Regions from separate parts of the Streptomyces sp. NPDC051315 genome, predicted to be linked through region 1. Evidence: predicted binding sites of a transcription regulator. Region 1 holds the regulator's gene; the other holds the start of a gene.

What was found. Region 1 encodes HspR, which represses chaperone genes until heat shock. Its sites were predicted from a motif close to TTGAGNNNNNNNNNCTCAA; they were not measured.
Region 2: a site for HspR is predicted at 4,961-4,979, ahead of lon (endopeptidase La). Genes of this name have one in related genera too.

What each region holds. Positions count from the first base shown of each region.
Region 1 covers NZ_JBITEN010000003.1:488,651-495,711, forward strand. The annotation lists gene dnaK (molecular chaperone DnaK) at 1-896, shown strand, start outside; gene grpE (nucleotide exchange factor GrpE) at 893-1,552, shown strand; gene dnaJ (molecular chaperone DnaJ) at 1,586-2,761, shown strand; gene ACIBBD_RS08620 (heat shock protein transcriptional repressor HspR) at 2,767-3,216, shown strand; gene ACIBBD_RS08625 (fibronectin type III domain-containing protein) at 3,299-5,350, opposite strand; gene ACIBBD_RS08630 (hypothetical protein) at 5,469-6,131, opposite strand; gene ACIBBD_RS08635 (hypothetical protein) at 6,243-7,061, opposite strand, start outside.
Region 2 covers NZ_JBITEN010000012.1:121,882-128,942, reverse strand. The annotation lists gene ACIBBD_RS23360 (nitrate- and nitrite sensing domain-containing protein) at 1-156, opposite strand, end outside; gene ACIBBD_RS23355 (protein phosphatase 2C domain-containing protein) at 524-1,309, shown strand; gene ACIBBD_RS23350 (MarR family winged helix-turn-helix transcriptional regulator) at 1,326-1,817, opposite strand; partial or broken gene ACIBBD_RS23345 (COR domain-containing protein) at 2,061-2,501, opposite strand; gene lon (endopeptidase La) at 2,515-4,938, opposite strand; gene ACIBBD_RS23335 (spermidine synthase) at 5,583-6,269, shown strand; gene ACIBBD_RS23330 (response regulator transcription factor) at 6,392-7,061, shown strand, end outside.

The sequences.
Region 1 (7,061 bases):
CCGTCGCCGAGCTCGTCAAGGAGCTGACCGGCGGCAAGGAGGCCAACAAGGGTGTGAACCCGGACGAGGTCGTCGCCATCGGCGCCTCGCTCCAGGCCGGTGTCCTCAAGGGTGAGGTCAAGGACGTCCTGCTCCTCGACGTGACCCCGCTGTCCCTCGGCATCGAGACCAAGGGCGGCATCATGACCAAGCTGATCGAGCGCAACACCACGATCCCGACCAAGCGCTCCGAGATCTTCACCACGGCCGAGGACAACCAGCCGTCCGTGCAGATCCAGGTCTACCAGGGCGAGCGCGAGATCGCGGCGTACAACAAGAAGCTCGGGATGTTCGAGCTGACCGGTCTGCCGCCGGCGCCGCGCGGCGTCCCGCAGATCGAGGTCTCCTTCGACATCGACGCCAACGGCATCATGCACGTGACCGCGAAGGACCTGGGCACGGGCAAGGAGCAGAAGATGACCGTCACCGGCGGCTCCTCGCTGCCGAAGGACGAGGTCGACCGCATGCGCCAGGAGGCCGAGCAGTACGCGGAGGAGGACCACCGCCGCCGCGAGGCCGCCGAGGCCCGCAACCAGGGCGAGCAGCTGGTCTACCAGACCGAGAAGTTCCTCAAGGACAACGAGGACAAGGTCCCCGGCGAGGTCAAGACCGAGGTCGAGGAAGCCGTCGCCGAGCTGAAGGAGAAGCTCAAGGGCGAGGACACGGCCGAGATCCGCACCGCCACCGAGAAGGTCGCCGCCGTCTCGCAGAAGCTGGGCCAGGCCATGTACGCCGACGCCCAGGCCGCGCAGGCCGCGGGCGGTCCCGAGGGTGCCGCCGCCGGTGGGAAGGCCGCCGACGACGACGTCGTCGACGCCGAGATCGTGGACGACGAGCGCAAGGACGGTGCCGCGTGACGGAGGAGACCCCGGGCTTCGAGGAGAAGCCCGACGTCCCCTCCGGCGCCACCCCCGACGACGCCGAGCCGAAGGCCGCCCCCTCCCCGGAGGAGGGCGCGGCCCCGGCCGGGGACGTGAACGCACAGATCACCGGTCTGACGGCCCAGCTGGACCAGACCCGCACCGCGCTCGGTGAGCGCACCGCGGACCTCCAGCGCCTGCAGGCCGAGTACCAGAACTACCGCCGCCGGGTCGAGCGCGACCGGATCGCGGTCAAGGAGATCGCCATCGCGAACCTCCTGACCGAGCTCCTGCCCGTGCTCGACGACATCGGCCGCGCGCGGGAACACGGCGAACTCGTCGGCGGATTCAAGTCCGTCGCCGAGTCGCTGGAGACCGTCGCGGCGAAGATGGGTCTGCAGCAGTTCGGCAAGGAGGGCGAGCCCTTCGACCCGACGATCCACGAGGCCCTGATGCACAGCTACGCGCCGGACGTCACCGAGACGACGTGCGTGGCGATTCTGCAGCCCGGGTACCGGATCGGCGAGCGCACCATCCGCCCCGCGCGGGTGGCGGTGGCCGAACCCCAGCCGGGGGCCCAGACGGTCAAGCCGGCCGAGGAGAGCGACACGGCGGCCGACGACAAGGAGAGCGGTGGCCCGGACGAGGGCTGAGCTTGAATCGATGAGAGAGGAGGGACGTCGAGGATGAGCACCAAGGACTTCATCGAGAAGGACTACTACAAGGTCCTCGGCGTCCCCAAGGACGCCACCGAGGCCGAGATCAAGAAGGCGTACCGGAAGCTCGCCCGCGAGTACCACCCGGACGCCAACAAGGGCAACGCCAAGGCCGAGGAGCGCTTCAAGGAGATCTCCGAGGCGAACGACGTGCTCGGCGACCCCAAGAAGCGCAAGGAGTACGACGAGGCACGCGCCCTCTTCGGCAACGGCGGCTTCCGCCCGGGGCCGGGCGCGGGCGGCGGCTCCTTCAACTTCGACCTGGGCGACCTCTTCGGAGGCGCCCAGGGCGGCGGGGGAGCCGGCGGCTTCGGCGGCGGACTCGGTGACGTCTTCGGGGGCCTGTTCAACCGCGGCGGTCCCACGGGCGCGCGCACCCAGCCCCGGCGGGGCCAGGACATCGAGTCCGAGGTCACGCTGAGCTTCACGGAGGCCATCGAGGGCGCGACCGTTCCGCTGCGCATGTCCTCGCAGTCCCCGTGCAAGGCCTGTTCGGGCACCGGCGACAAGAACGGCACACCGCGCGTGTGCCCCACCTGCGTCGGCACCGGCCAGGTGGCGCGGGGCTCCGGTGGAGGCTTCTCCCTCACCGACCCCTGCCCGGACTGCAAGGGCCGCGGACTGATCGCCGAGCACCCCTGCATGGAGTGCAAGGGCAGCGGCCGGGCCAAGTCCTCCCGCACGATGCAGGTCCGCATCCCCGCGGGCGTCACCGACGGGCAGCGGATCCGGCTGCGCGGCAAGGGCGCCCCCGGTGAACGCGGCGGACCGGCCGGCGACCTGTACGTCGTCGTCCACGTCGGCGCGCACCCGGTCTTCGGCCGCAAGGACGACAACCTCACCGTCACCGTGCCCGTCACCTTCGCGGAGGCCGCACTGGGCGGGGAGGTCAGGGTGCCCACCCTCGGCGGCCCGGCCCTGACGCTGAAACTGCCGCCCGGCACCCCCAACGGCCGCACCATGCGCGCACGGGGCAAGGGCGCGGTCCGCAAGGACGGCACCCGCGGCGACCTGCTGGTCACCGTGGAGGTGAGTGTTCCGAAGGACCTGTCGGGGAAGGCTCGTGACGCACTGGAGGCGTATCGCGAGGCGACCGCGGGTGAGGACCCGCGGGCGGAGCTGTTCGAGGCCGCGAAGGGAGCTTGAGGGTGATGGACGGCCGTCGGCGTAACCCGTATGAACTGACCGAGGAGACCCCGGTCTACGTCATCTCGGTGGCGGCCCAGCTCTCCGGCCTCCACCCGCAGACGCTGCGCCAGTACGACCGTCTGGGTCTGGTGTCCCCGGACCGCACCGCGGGCCGGGGCCGGCGCTACTCGGCCCGCGACATCGAACTGCTGCGCACCGTCCAGCAGTTGTCGCAGGACGAGGGCATCAACCTGGCCGGCATCAAGCGGATCATCGAGCTGGAGAACCAGGTCGCCGCGCTCCAGTCCCGCGTCGCGGAACTGGAAGCGGCCCTGGACGGCGCGGCGGCGGCGATGCAGCAGCGCGAGGCCGCCGTGCACGCCTCCTACCGGCGCGACCTGGTGCCGTACCAGGAGGTGCAGCAGACCAGCGCGCTGGTGGTGTGGCGGCCGAAGCGGCAGCAGGCGGAGTAGGGCGGTCTCCGGCCGCGTCAGCGGTAAGGGAAGGGCCCGTCACCCGGTGGGGTGACGGGCCCTTCCGCGTGGGCCGGCCGGGCTAGACCGTGGCGGCGTACAGGCGCCAGCCGGTGGCAGGGACGCCCTCCGAGCCGTCGGCCAGGACCGGGGTGACGCGGTAGAAGTACGTGTCACCGAGCTTGGCGCCCGGGTCCTCGTAGCGGTCGGCGCCGGCGGGGAGCGGGGCCTGGGTCAGGCGGACGTACGCGCCCTGGGCCGGGTCCCAGCGGTCCACGTGGTAGCCCGTCACCTGGGAGCAGTCCGCTCCGGGCGCGCACTTCCAGTACATGGGCATCCACGTGTACTGGGTCCAGCCGCTGATGACGGAGATCGGGCTGCCCTCGGGGGCCGTGACCGGGGGACGCACATCGAGCTCGGTCGCGGCCACATGGGGCACCGAGGGGTCGGTGAGGGGGAGCTGGTTGCCCCAACGGTCGTCGGCCACGGCGGTGAAGACGTAGTCCTCGCCGTCGGGCAGGTTGACGCACAGCTGGGCGGTGTTCCAGATGGAACCGTTGTTGCAGGGGCCGAGCCACTCGGGCTCGCCGTCCTTCATCACGCCGTAGAAGACGTCGTAGGTCGACACGTCCGGCTCGGGGCCGGCGTTCCACTCCACCAGCACGCCGTCCCTGCGGGGCGTGGCCTTCAGCCCGGTCACGGGGGCGGGCGGCACCGCGTCCTCGTTGCGCGCGATCACGGTCGAGCGCGGCGACTCGTTGCCGAACTGGTCGACGGCGGTGACCGCGTAGGCGTAGACGCTGTCGGGGGCCCAGTCGTCGGTGCTCGGGCAGATGGCCTCGTACCACGGGGAGGAGGAGGTGCTGCCGTGGTACCGGATGTCGCAGTCGAGGGGCTGAGCGTCGGGGGCGACCGTGGTGCCGGCGGAGCGGTAGACCCGCAGCGTGCCCTCCTGGGAGAGGTCCGCCTGGGTCGAGGGCGACACCTTCCAGTAGACGTCGACGTCCGACGCCTCGGCCCAGGCCTCGACGTCGAAGGGCGCCTCCGGCGGGGTCCGGTCCACTCCGTCCCCGAGCACCACGGCCGAGGGGGCCGACGGATTGTCCAGCGGGTCCAGGGCCAGGACGCGGTAGTACCGCGGCGCGTTGCACGGGGCGTCGAGGTCCCGGTGCCGCGGGTCCGTGGTGAACTGCAGCAGGGTGAAGGGTCCCGAGGCCTGCGGGGAGTACTCCACCCGGTACCCGGCGGCGCCCGCCACGGGGTTCCAGGCGAGCCTGTTCCCGTAGCAGTCACCGGTGACGGTGAGTCCGGTCGGTGCCGCCGGGCCCGTACGGTCGACGGTGGTGACGGAGACGTCCGCCGAACCGGGCGACACCCGCCCGGCCTTGTCCACGGCGCGGACCTCGTAGGAGTAGCCCTGGCCGGTGGGGGGCGGGGCGTCGGTGAGGGCCGTGCCCGTCAGCAGGGTGCTGTTCACCCGGGACCAGCTGGTGCTTCCCGCGAGCCGCCGGTAGACGTGGTACCCGGCGAGGTCCATCTCGTGGTTCTTCGCCCAGCGCACGTACGCCTTGAGGCCGACGGTGTCGTACGACGTCCAGACGCCCTTCGGTGCCAGCGGGGCCACCGTGTCGACGGTCGCGGACGTCCTCGGCGTGTACGCGAACTTGACGTCGGCGGAGCCCGTCCAGTTGACGTAGTCGATGCGGAGAGTGTGCTTGCCGGAGGGGATGCTGAGGTTGACGGTCTTCGTCACCGTCGTCGAGACGTTCTTCCAGACGTCGACCTTGCGGACGCCGTCGAGGTAGACGCGGATGCCGTCCCGGGCGGCGGCCGTGAACGTGAACGGGCCGCCGGAGCCGAAGTCGCGGGTCACCGCCCAGCGGACGCCGAAGTAGTTCGACGGCACCCCGGTGGCCGGTGCGCCGGTGCCCCAGTTCTCGCTGATCACGGCGTCGCAGCCGGTCTGCTTCGGCGTACCGGAGAACGTGGTGTTGGCGAAGATCTGCCGCGTGTAGGCGGGCGGGACGCAGCCGGCGGCGGAGGCCGGCGCGGCCGTGACGGCGATCAGGCCGCCCGCGGTGGCGAGCACGAGCGCGGTCGCTGCCGCGGCGGTCGTGCGTCTGGCTCGGTTCATTCCGTCCTTCGGTCCTCTTCGGCGACGGCGCAGATCAGCCGTCGCGAAAAGGACCGGTCAGGACGGGGATTGGTTGTACGGGCGCGGGATCGAGCGGGGGGCGGCCGGGTGGCCGGGGTCAGGCGGGCCAGTAGTCGCTCAGCACGCAACCGTCGACGAGGGCCGACTCCGTCCGGTAGCCGCTCGGCGGCGCGAAGTCCGGGTCGCAGCTGAGGAAGACGAGTTCCGAGTTCGACAGGGCCTCGACCTGTTCGTCGCCGACCGGGACGACCGCGATGTTCTCCCCGACGGCGAACTCGTCGCCGGCGGCCTTGGCCGCGGTCTGGAACGTCCTCATGTCCGACACCGTCAGCAGGGCTATGGGGTACGTGAAGTCCTTGCACACGGCGCGCTCCCCGATGCCCCACGAGGCGTCCGCCGCCTCCTGCGAACCCCAGGCGGCGTCCGAGGCGTCGTGGCCGGCGTCGTACGCGTCACCGGTCTCCACCTCCTTGCAGGAGGTGAAGAGGTCGACGTACCGCGCGAGGGTGGCGATGTCCGACGCCTCGGGGAGCGCGCCGTCGAAGCCCTGCTCGGTGGTACCGCCGGCAGTGGAGCTGCCGCCGGTCGTGCCGTCACCCGCGGTGTCACCGCCGGCCGGAGCCGTGGTGCGGGCCCGGTCCGGGGTGGCGGCGGCCTCCGCACCGTTGTCCGTGGTGGTCCCGTCGTCACCGCCGCACCCCGTGACCACCGTCAGGGTGAGGAGGGTGACGCCGACGGTGAGTGCTCGCCCGATGCGCATGGAGTGTCCGTTCCCCGTGATGAAGCATGATCGGGACGACGGTACCGGTCCACGGGGAAACGGCCCGGAGGGAGCGTCACCCTCCGGGCCCGCGAGGGCGGTGACCCACCGTCAGACGCGCGAGCCCCGGCGGCGGACGCCGAACCAGGTGGCCGCGCCGCCCAGTGCGACCAGGACGGCGGCGAGGGCCGCGTACCGGCCCGTGCCGCCGGAACCGGTGGCGGCCAGGGAGCCGCTGGTCGTGGTGGTGGTCGTCGTGGCGGCGGCCGGGGTGGTGGAGGCGGACGCCGGCGGGGTCGCGGAGGCGGGGGCGGACGGGGACTCGGACGGCTCGGTCGACGGGGTGGCCGACGGGGAGCCCGGGGTGGACTTCGCGGGACCGGCCGTCACCTCGGTCGGGATGCCGGTGAAGCCGTAGGTGTCCCCCATGGAGAACAGGGCCTCCAGCGGGACCTCCGTGTCCTTGGTGATGTCGGTGTTCTCGCCCAGCGAGAGGTAGACGTCGATGCTCGCGGTGCCGGAGGCGGCCCCGAAGCCCTTCGGGAGGGCGGGCAGTTCCCACTGGCTCTCGTTGGTCTCCTCCAGCTTCACGATCCTGCCGCCGACCTCGGCCTCCAGGATGAAGTCCGGGTCGCCCGCGCCGTCGCGGAAGCCCTGCGCGGAGATCGTGCGGCGCAGCTCGGCGGGGAACTCGCCGGGGCCGGTGGCGGTCGCGGTCAGCGTCAGGCCGGCGCGCCGGCCCGGGCGGGCGACGACGTTGTCGTCCCGCACCCAGGTCAGGTCCAGCGTGCCGGGCGTGATCTTCGGGTCCGTCGTGAAGACGACGGTGTTGCGGGCCGGGTCGTCGTCGACGTCACCGGCCAGCGCGCCCGCGGTCAGCGTGAAGTCGCCGTCGTTGGTGGGGTAGGTGGCGCCGAGACCGACGGTGAC
Region 2 (7,061 bases), on a different contig from region 1:
TGCCCCGGCACCCGCGATGGCGGCGGCCACCACGGCGACCGCGACGATCAGCCGGTTGCGTACATGGGTCTGACGGCCCTTGCCGACAGGGGTGCGCTCCGCGCCCCCCTCGGAGGCCGTCTGCCTGCCTGTGCGCCGAGGCCGCGTCTTCTGCACCGGTGCTCGCATTCCTGACTCGTGTACCCATGGGCCGGATGACGCTCCGTCAACTGGTGCGTACGTCCGGTACGGTTCCCGACCCTCCCAGTGCCGGTGGGCAGGGGTCGCGCATCGCCTGCCCCGCCACCCGAAGGAGTGAACATCGGAGGGGAGTTGGCGGGCAAGTTCCCCTGGCGTGTGCGACGGCCTTGCGCGGAGAGCCGGTTGGACGTGGGCCGCGCGCTTTGGCAGTATTCGCCGCCACGTCTGCCCGGAGTGCTTCATTCCCTCCCAAAACAGGCGTCTGACCTGCGAGGGTGCGCCCACCCGGGGAGCGTTGCCAGCCTTTCGCGAAGGGTGTGAAGGCGTCGTGCAGACTGGCCGGATGCGTACGGAACTTGTGTCGGAGCCCAGCGATCGGGCCTACCCCAACGAGGACTTCGCAAGCGTCGGACTTCCCGCCTCCGGACAGGGCGGTTCGGTCGTCCTGCTGGACGGGGTGACACCGCCGCGGGGCGGCACGGGCTGTCTGCATTCGGTCCCCTGGTATACGGCACGACTGGGCGGCGCCCTGACCGAACTGACCGTTTCACTCCCGGATGTCCCTCTGGCCGAGACACTGGCCCGCGCTGTCGCACGTACCGCCGACGCCCACGCGGAGAGCTGTGACCTTTCTCACCCACGCACCCCGCAGGCGACCGTGGTTCTGGTGCGCTGGTCACCGGAGGCGGTCGAGTATCTGGTGCTGTCCGACTCGGCCCTCCTCCTGGCCGCCCCCGACGGCACGGTGACCCCCGTCCTCGACGACCGGCTCGCCCTGCTCCCGCCCGAGCTGCTGGCGAGCGAGGAGATCTGCGACACGCGGGCCCGCAACAAGGAGGGCGGCTTCTTCACGGCCGCCGCGGACCCGGCGGTGGCCGCCCGCGCCGTCACCGGCACCGTCCCGCGCACCGAGGTGGCCGCCCTGGCCGCCCTCACGGACGGGGTGACCCGCTGGGTGGAGAAGTTCCACGAGGGCGACTGGGCGGACCTGTTCACCTACGTCCGCAAGGAGGGCCCGCGCGCACTGGTGGAGCGCGTACGGGAGCTGGAACGGGCCGACGGGGAACGGGCGTTCCTGGGCCGCGGCAAGCGGCACGACGACGCGACGGCGGTGTTCGTGGAGCTGTGAGCCCCGGTCGGGGGCCCTACTTGGCCATGCCCTGGTTCAACTGGCGGAGCAGCCGCGCCAGCTCGGCCACCTCCCCGCGGTCCCAGTGCGCGAGCTGGCTGACGTACCGCGCCCGGCGGGCCTCGCGGACCCGGCCCACCCGGGTGCGGCCCTCCTCGGTCAGGTCGACGAGCCAGGCGCGCCCGTCCGCCGGGTCCGGCTCGCGGGCGATCAGGCCGAGCTCTTCCAGGGCGCGCAGCTGGCGGGACATGGTGGCCTTGCCGACGCCGATGTAGCCGGCGAGCTCGGTGGCGCGCTGGCGGCCGCACTCCTCCAGCCGGACGAGCAGGCCGTACGCGGCGGACTCCAGGTCCGGGTGGACCTCGCGGGCCATCTCCCCCTGGTTGGCCCGGGCACGGCGCAACAGCACCGTCAGCTCCCGTTCCAGGGACAGGAACTCCCGGTCCACACCTCTCGTCGACGCCTCGGGTGCACTCCCGCGCCCGTCGCCGTTTCCGTCCTCGTGCACGTCAGCGCTCCTGATCCGGTTCCCCCCTGTGATTCTACGTGCGTAGCTGTTCACCGGGTGAGGAGCGGAGGAGTGACATGATCGCGCCAAGCTGGCGGGCCGTCGTCCTCGGGATCGATGGGCGTCCGACCTGCGTCCCCCTCGGCATTCGACCGACGCCGATCGACGCCCTGCCCGGAGCCGGTCCACCGTCACCAGCGCGGTGTGGTCACCGTCCGCGGTGGACTGCCGCAGCAGGGCGCCGCTGCGCCAGTGCAGGCCCGCCGTGAAGCGGTGCTCGCGGGCGATGAACCAGGTGGGGATGCCCGGCGGCACGGTGTGCAGCCGGTAGCGCAGCCGGATCTCCCGGTGCTGCGTCCGCCCGGCCGCGTCCCAGACCTGCCCGTAGTCGGGCGGGTCCAGCGGCAGCAGCTCGACGACGAGGCTGCTGGTGCCGTCGTCCGTGCGGTAGGACAGGTCGAAGTGCTCCATCATCGCCACGAAGTGGCGGCGCAGGCTGGGGTCGAGCTCCCTCCACAGCTCGCCCTGGTGCCGCTTGGTGAAGAGGGCCCGGGAGTCCCGCACCTCACGCGAGTCGAGGACCTTGCTGATGTAGTCGGTCACCCACTGCGGACGCAGGACGGCGATGTCCTCCAGCTCAGTGAAGGCCCGGCCTCCCTCGCGGGACCCGGGCCTTCCCTTCATCCGGTCGCGTCCGTCACGCCGCGACCGGAATCTCCGGCGTCGCGCCGTTCGTGGCGGGCGCGAGGGCCAGCTCCAGGACCTGGCGGACGTCGGTGACGGTGTGGACGTCGAGCTTGTCCAGGACCTCCGCCGGGACGTCGTCCAGGTCGGGTTCGTTGCGCTTCGGGATGATCACGGTCGTGACCCCGGCCCGGTGCGCGGCGAGCAGCTTCTGCTTCACGCCGCCGATCGGGAGGACCCGGCCGGTCAGGGAGACCTCGCCGGTCATCGCCACGTCCGTACGGACCAGACGTCCGGACAGCAGGGACGCGAGGGCCGTCGTCATGGTGATGCCGGCGCTCGGGCCGTCCTTGGGGACCGCGCCCGCCGGGAAGTGGATGTGCACGCCCCGGTCCTTCAGGTCACCGACCGGCAGTTCCAGCTCGGCACCGTGCGAGCGCAGGAAGCTCAGCGCGATCTGCGCCGACTCCTTCATCACGTCGCCGAGCTGGCCCGTCAGGGTCAGGCCCGCCGCGCCCGTCTCCGGATCGGCCAGCGACGCCTCGACGTACAGGACGTCACCGCCGGCCCCGGTGACCGCGAGGCCCGTCGCCACACCCGGTACCGAGGTGCGCCGCTCGGCCGGGTCCTGGGCGGACTCGGGCACGTGGTGCGGCCGGCCGATCAGGTCGCGCAGATCTCCGTCACGGACGGTGAAGGGCAGCTCCCGCTCACCCAGTTCGTGCTGGGCCGCGATCTTGCGCAGCAGCCGGGCGATGGACCGCTCCAGGTTGCGCACGCCCGCCTCGCGCGTGTACTCACCGGCCAGCTTGCGCAGCGCACCCTCGTCGAGCGTCACCTCCTCCCGGTCCAGGCCCGCCCGCTCCAGCTGGCGCGGGAGCAGGTGGTCGCGGGCGATGACGATCTTCTCGTCCTCGGTGTAGCCGTCGAGCCGGACCAGCTCCATACGGTCGAGCAGTGCCTCGGGGATGGCCTCCAGGACGTTGGCCGTGGCGAGGAAGACGACGTCCGACAGGTCGAGTTCGACCTCCAGGTAGTGGTCGCGGAAGGTGTGGTTCTGCGCCGGGTCCAGCACCTCCAGCAGGGCCGCGGCCGGGTCGCCCCGGAAGTCGGAGCCCACCTTGTCGATCTCGTCGAGGAGCACCACCGGGTTCATCGACCCGGCCTCCTTGATGGCCCGGACGATCCGCCCGGGCAGCGCGCCGACGTACGTGCGCCGGTGGCCGCGGATCTCCGCCTCGTCGCGGACGCCGCCGAGGGCGACGCGGACGAACTTGCGGCCCATGGCGTGGGCGACGGACTCGCCGAGCGAGGTCTTGCCGACCCCGGGCGGGCCCACCAGGGCCAGTACGGCACCGCCGCGCCGTCCGCCGACGACACCCAGGCCCCGCTCGCCCCGGCGCTTGCGCACCGCCAGGTACTCGGTGATCCGCTCCTTGACGTCCTCCAGGCCCGCGTGCTCGGCGTCGAGGACGGCCTTCGCGCCCTGGATGTCGTACGCGTCCTCGGTCCGCTCGTTCCACGGCAGTTCCAGGACGGTGTCCAGCCAGGTCCGGATCCAGGAGCCCTCGGGCGACTGGTCGCTCGCCCGCTCCAGCTTGTCGACCTCCTTCAGGGCGGCCTCGCGGACCTTCTCGGGCAGGTCGGCGGCCTCGACGCGGGCACGGTAGTCATCGGACTCCTCGCCCTCCTTCTCGCCGTTCAGCTCGCGCAGTTCCTTGCGGACGGCTTCCAGCTGGCGGCGCAGCAGGAACTCGCGCTGCTGCTTGTCGACACCCTCCTGGACGTCCTTGGCGATGGTCTCGGCGACCTCCTGCTCGGCGAGGTGGTCGCGCAGTTGCTGGGTGGCGAGCTTCAGCCGGGCGACCGGGTCGGCGGTCTCCAGCAGCTCCACCTTCTGCTCGGTGGTCAGGAAGGGCGAGTAGCCGGAGTTGTCGGCGAGGGCGGAGACGTCGTCGATGGCCTGGACGCGGTCGACGACCTGCCAGGCGCCGCGCTTGCGCAGCCAGGCGGTGGCGAGTGCCTTGTACTCCTTGACCAGTTCGGTGACGTGGCCGGGGAGCGGCTCGGGCACCTTCTCGTCGAGCCTCGTGCCCTCGACCCACAGCGCGGCCCCCGGGCCGGTGGTGCCGGCGCCGATGCGCACGCGGCCGCGGCCGCGGATCAGGGCGCCGGGGTCACCGTCGGCCAGCCGGCCGACCTGCTCGACCGTGCCGAGCACACCGGTGGACGCGTACGTGCCGTCGATGCGCGGCACCAGGAGCACCTTGGGCTTTCCCGGCTCCGAGCGGGCGGCGGCCTGGGCGGCCTCCACGGCGGCGCGCACGTCGGCGTCGTTGAGGTCGAGCGGAACCACCATCCCGGGCAGCACGACCTCGTCGTCGAGCGGCAGCACAGGCAGGGTGAGCGGTGTGAACGCTGCGGACTCAGCAGCCATGATCTCCCCTTCGGCAGTCAAGTTGAGTTATGCCGACTCAATGCACAGGAGCCGACGAATGTTCCCGACCCGTCGTTCGCTGACAGCGATCACCTCCGCCGACGGGAGGAAAGGCAGGCGGGAGGGGGTGAGGGCGCCGTACGGAGAACGGGGGACGCGCACGCGGGCGGCCGTACGGGGTCGACGGCTGAGTCCCGCCGGGCCCGTCGCGGCCGACGGCAGGAGCCGTAGGGACGGGACAGGCGGAACACACCGGCACCGGCACCTGCCGCCCCGCACACCCCGCTGAACGACCCCCATCGGGGGGCATGCGCCCCCCTTAGCGCCGCCCGACCCCGCTGTCAGGATTCGCGCCCCGCGACGGCCGATGCACAGCGAGCCGGAAGCGCGCCACAACCGGCTCACACCGCACCGGAAGCACGCCACAACCGACCGACAGGCGGCGTGAGGCCGAGAGACAGCAGGCCGGAAGCGCGCGACAGCGGCGGGACAGCGAGCCGGAAGGATAGGGCGGCCGCTCGCCGTCAACCACACCCCTCCCCCCACCCCCGCTTTCACCCCGTTCCACCCGATGTGGGCGCCGGGGCGAAGGGGCCACGCGAAATTGCTCAACCATCCGTCAGCACCGGTGCCAGGATGGAGGGATGCCCGTCTCCTACGACTCCTTCGACACCCCCGAAGTCCTGGACCGTCGTGAGGGCCCGTACGGCGAGGTCGTTCTGCGTCGGCACGGGGAAACGCTCCAGATCATCGCCAACGGCTGCTTCCTGATGGACACCTCGGACGGCCGCTCGGAGCGGCTCCTGGTGGACGCCGCCCTGACCGCGCTGGACGGCCGCCCCGCACCGGACGTGCTGATCGGCGGCCTGGGCGTCGGATTCTCGCTCGCACATGCCGCCGCCGATCCCCGCTGGGGCCGCATCACGGTCGTCGAGCGGGAACGCGCCGTCATCGACTGGCACCTCGACGGCCCGCTGTCCGCCCTCTCCGGGTCCGCTCTCGCCGACCCGCGCACCACGATCCTGGAAGCGGATCTGCTCGACTACGTCAATGAGACATCCGACACGTTCGACGCGCTCTGCCTCGACATCGACAACGGCCCCGACTGGACCGTCACGGAGGGCAACGGCGGACTCTACTCGCCGACCGGACTCGCAAGCTGCGCAAGGGTGTTGAGACCGGGTGGGGTATTGGCCGTATGGTCCGCACAGCCCTCTCCGGAATTCGAGGGAACCTTGGGGAATGCCGGGTTCCAACGGGTGCGTACCGAAGAGATCCCGGTTGCCCGAGGCGTGCCCGACGTCGTACATCTTGCCGTCCGACCTGGATAGCAAAGCCGTGGTGACTCCCCGTACGCTGCTGCCCTGACGCCGATCATTTACGCGTCAACCGCAGTCATGCGCAAACAAGGGATCACCCCACTGATTCCGGAAAGCACACTCAGGGGCGGGCGATGGACCAGACACACACCTCGCACAACGGCACGACGACGGCGACCCCGGGCGCGCAGCGCCGTGTCCTGGTGGTCGAGGACGACCCGACGATCGTCGACGCCATCGCGGCCCGCCTGCGCGCCGAGGGATTCCTCGTGCAAACGGCGGGGGACGGCCCGGCGGCCGTCGACACCGCGGAGGCCTGGCAGCCCGATCTGCTGATCCTCGACATCATGCTGCCCGGCTTCGACGGTCTGGAGGTCTGCCGTCGCGTGCAGGCCGCCCGCCCGGTGCCGGTACTGATGCTCACCGCGCGCGACGACGAGACCGACATGCTGGTCGGGCTCGGCGTGGGCGCCGACGACTACATGACCAAGCCGTTCTCCATGCGGGAGCTGGCGGCACGCGTGCACGTGCTGCTGCGGCGCGTGGAGCGGGCCGCCCTGGCGGCGGCCACCCCCCGCTCCGGCATCCTGCGCCTCGGCGAACTGGAGATCGACCACGCGCAGCGCCGGGTACGGGTGCGCAGCGAGGACGTGCACCTCACCCCCACCGAGTTCGACCTGCTGGTCTGCCTGGCGAACACCCCGCGCGCGGTGCTCTCCCGTGAGCAGTTGCTCGCCGAGGTGTGGGACTGGGCGGACGCCTCCGGTACCCGGACCGTCGACAGCCACATCAAGGCGCTGCGCC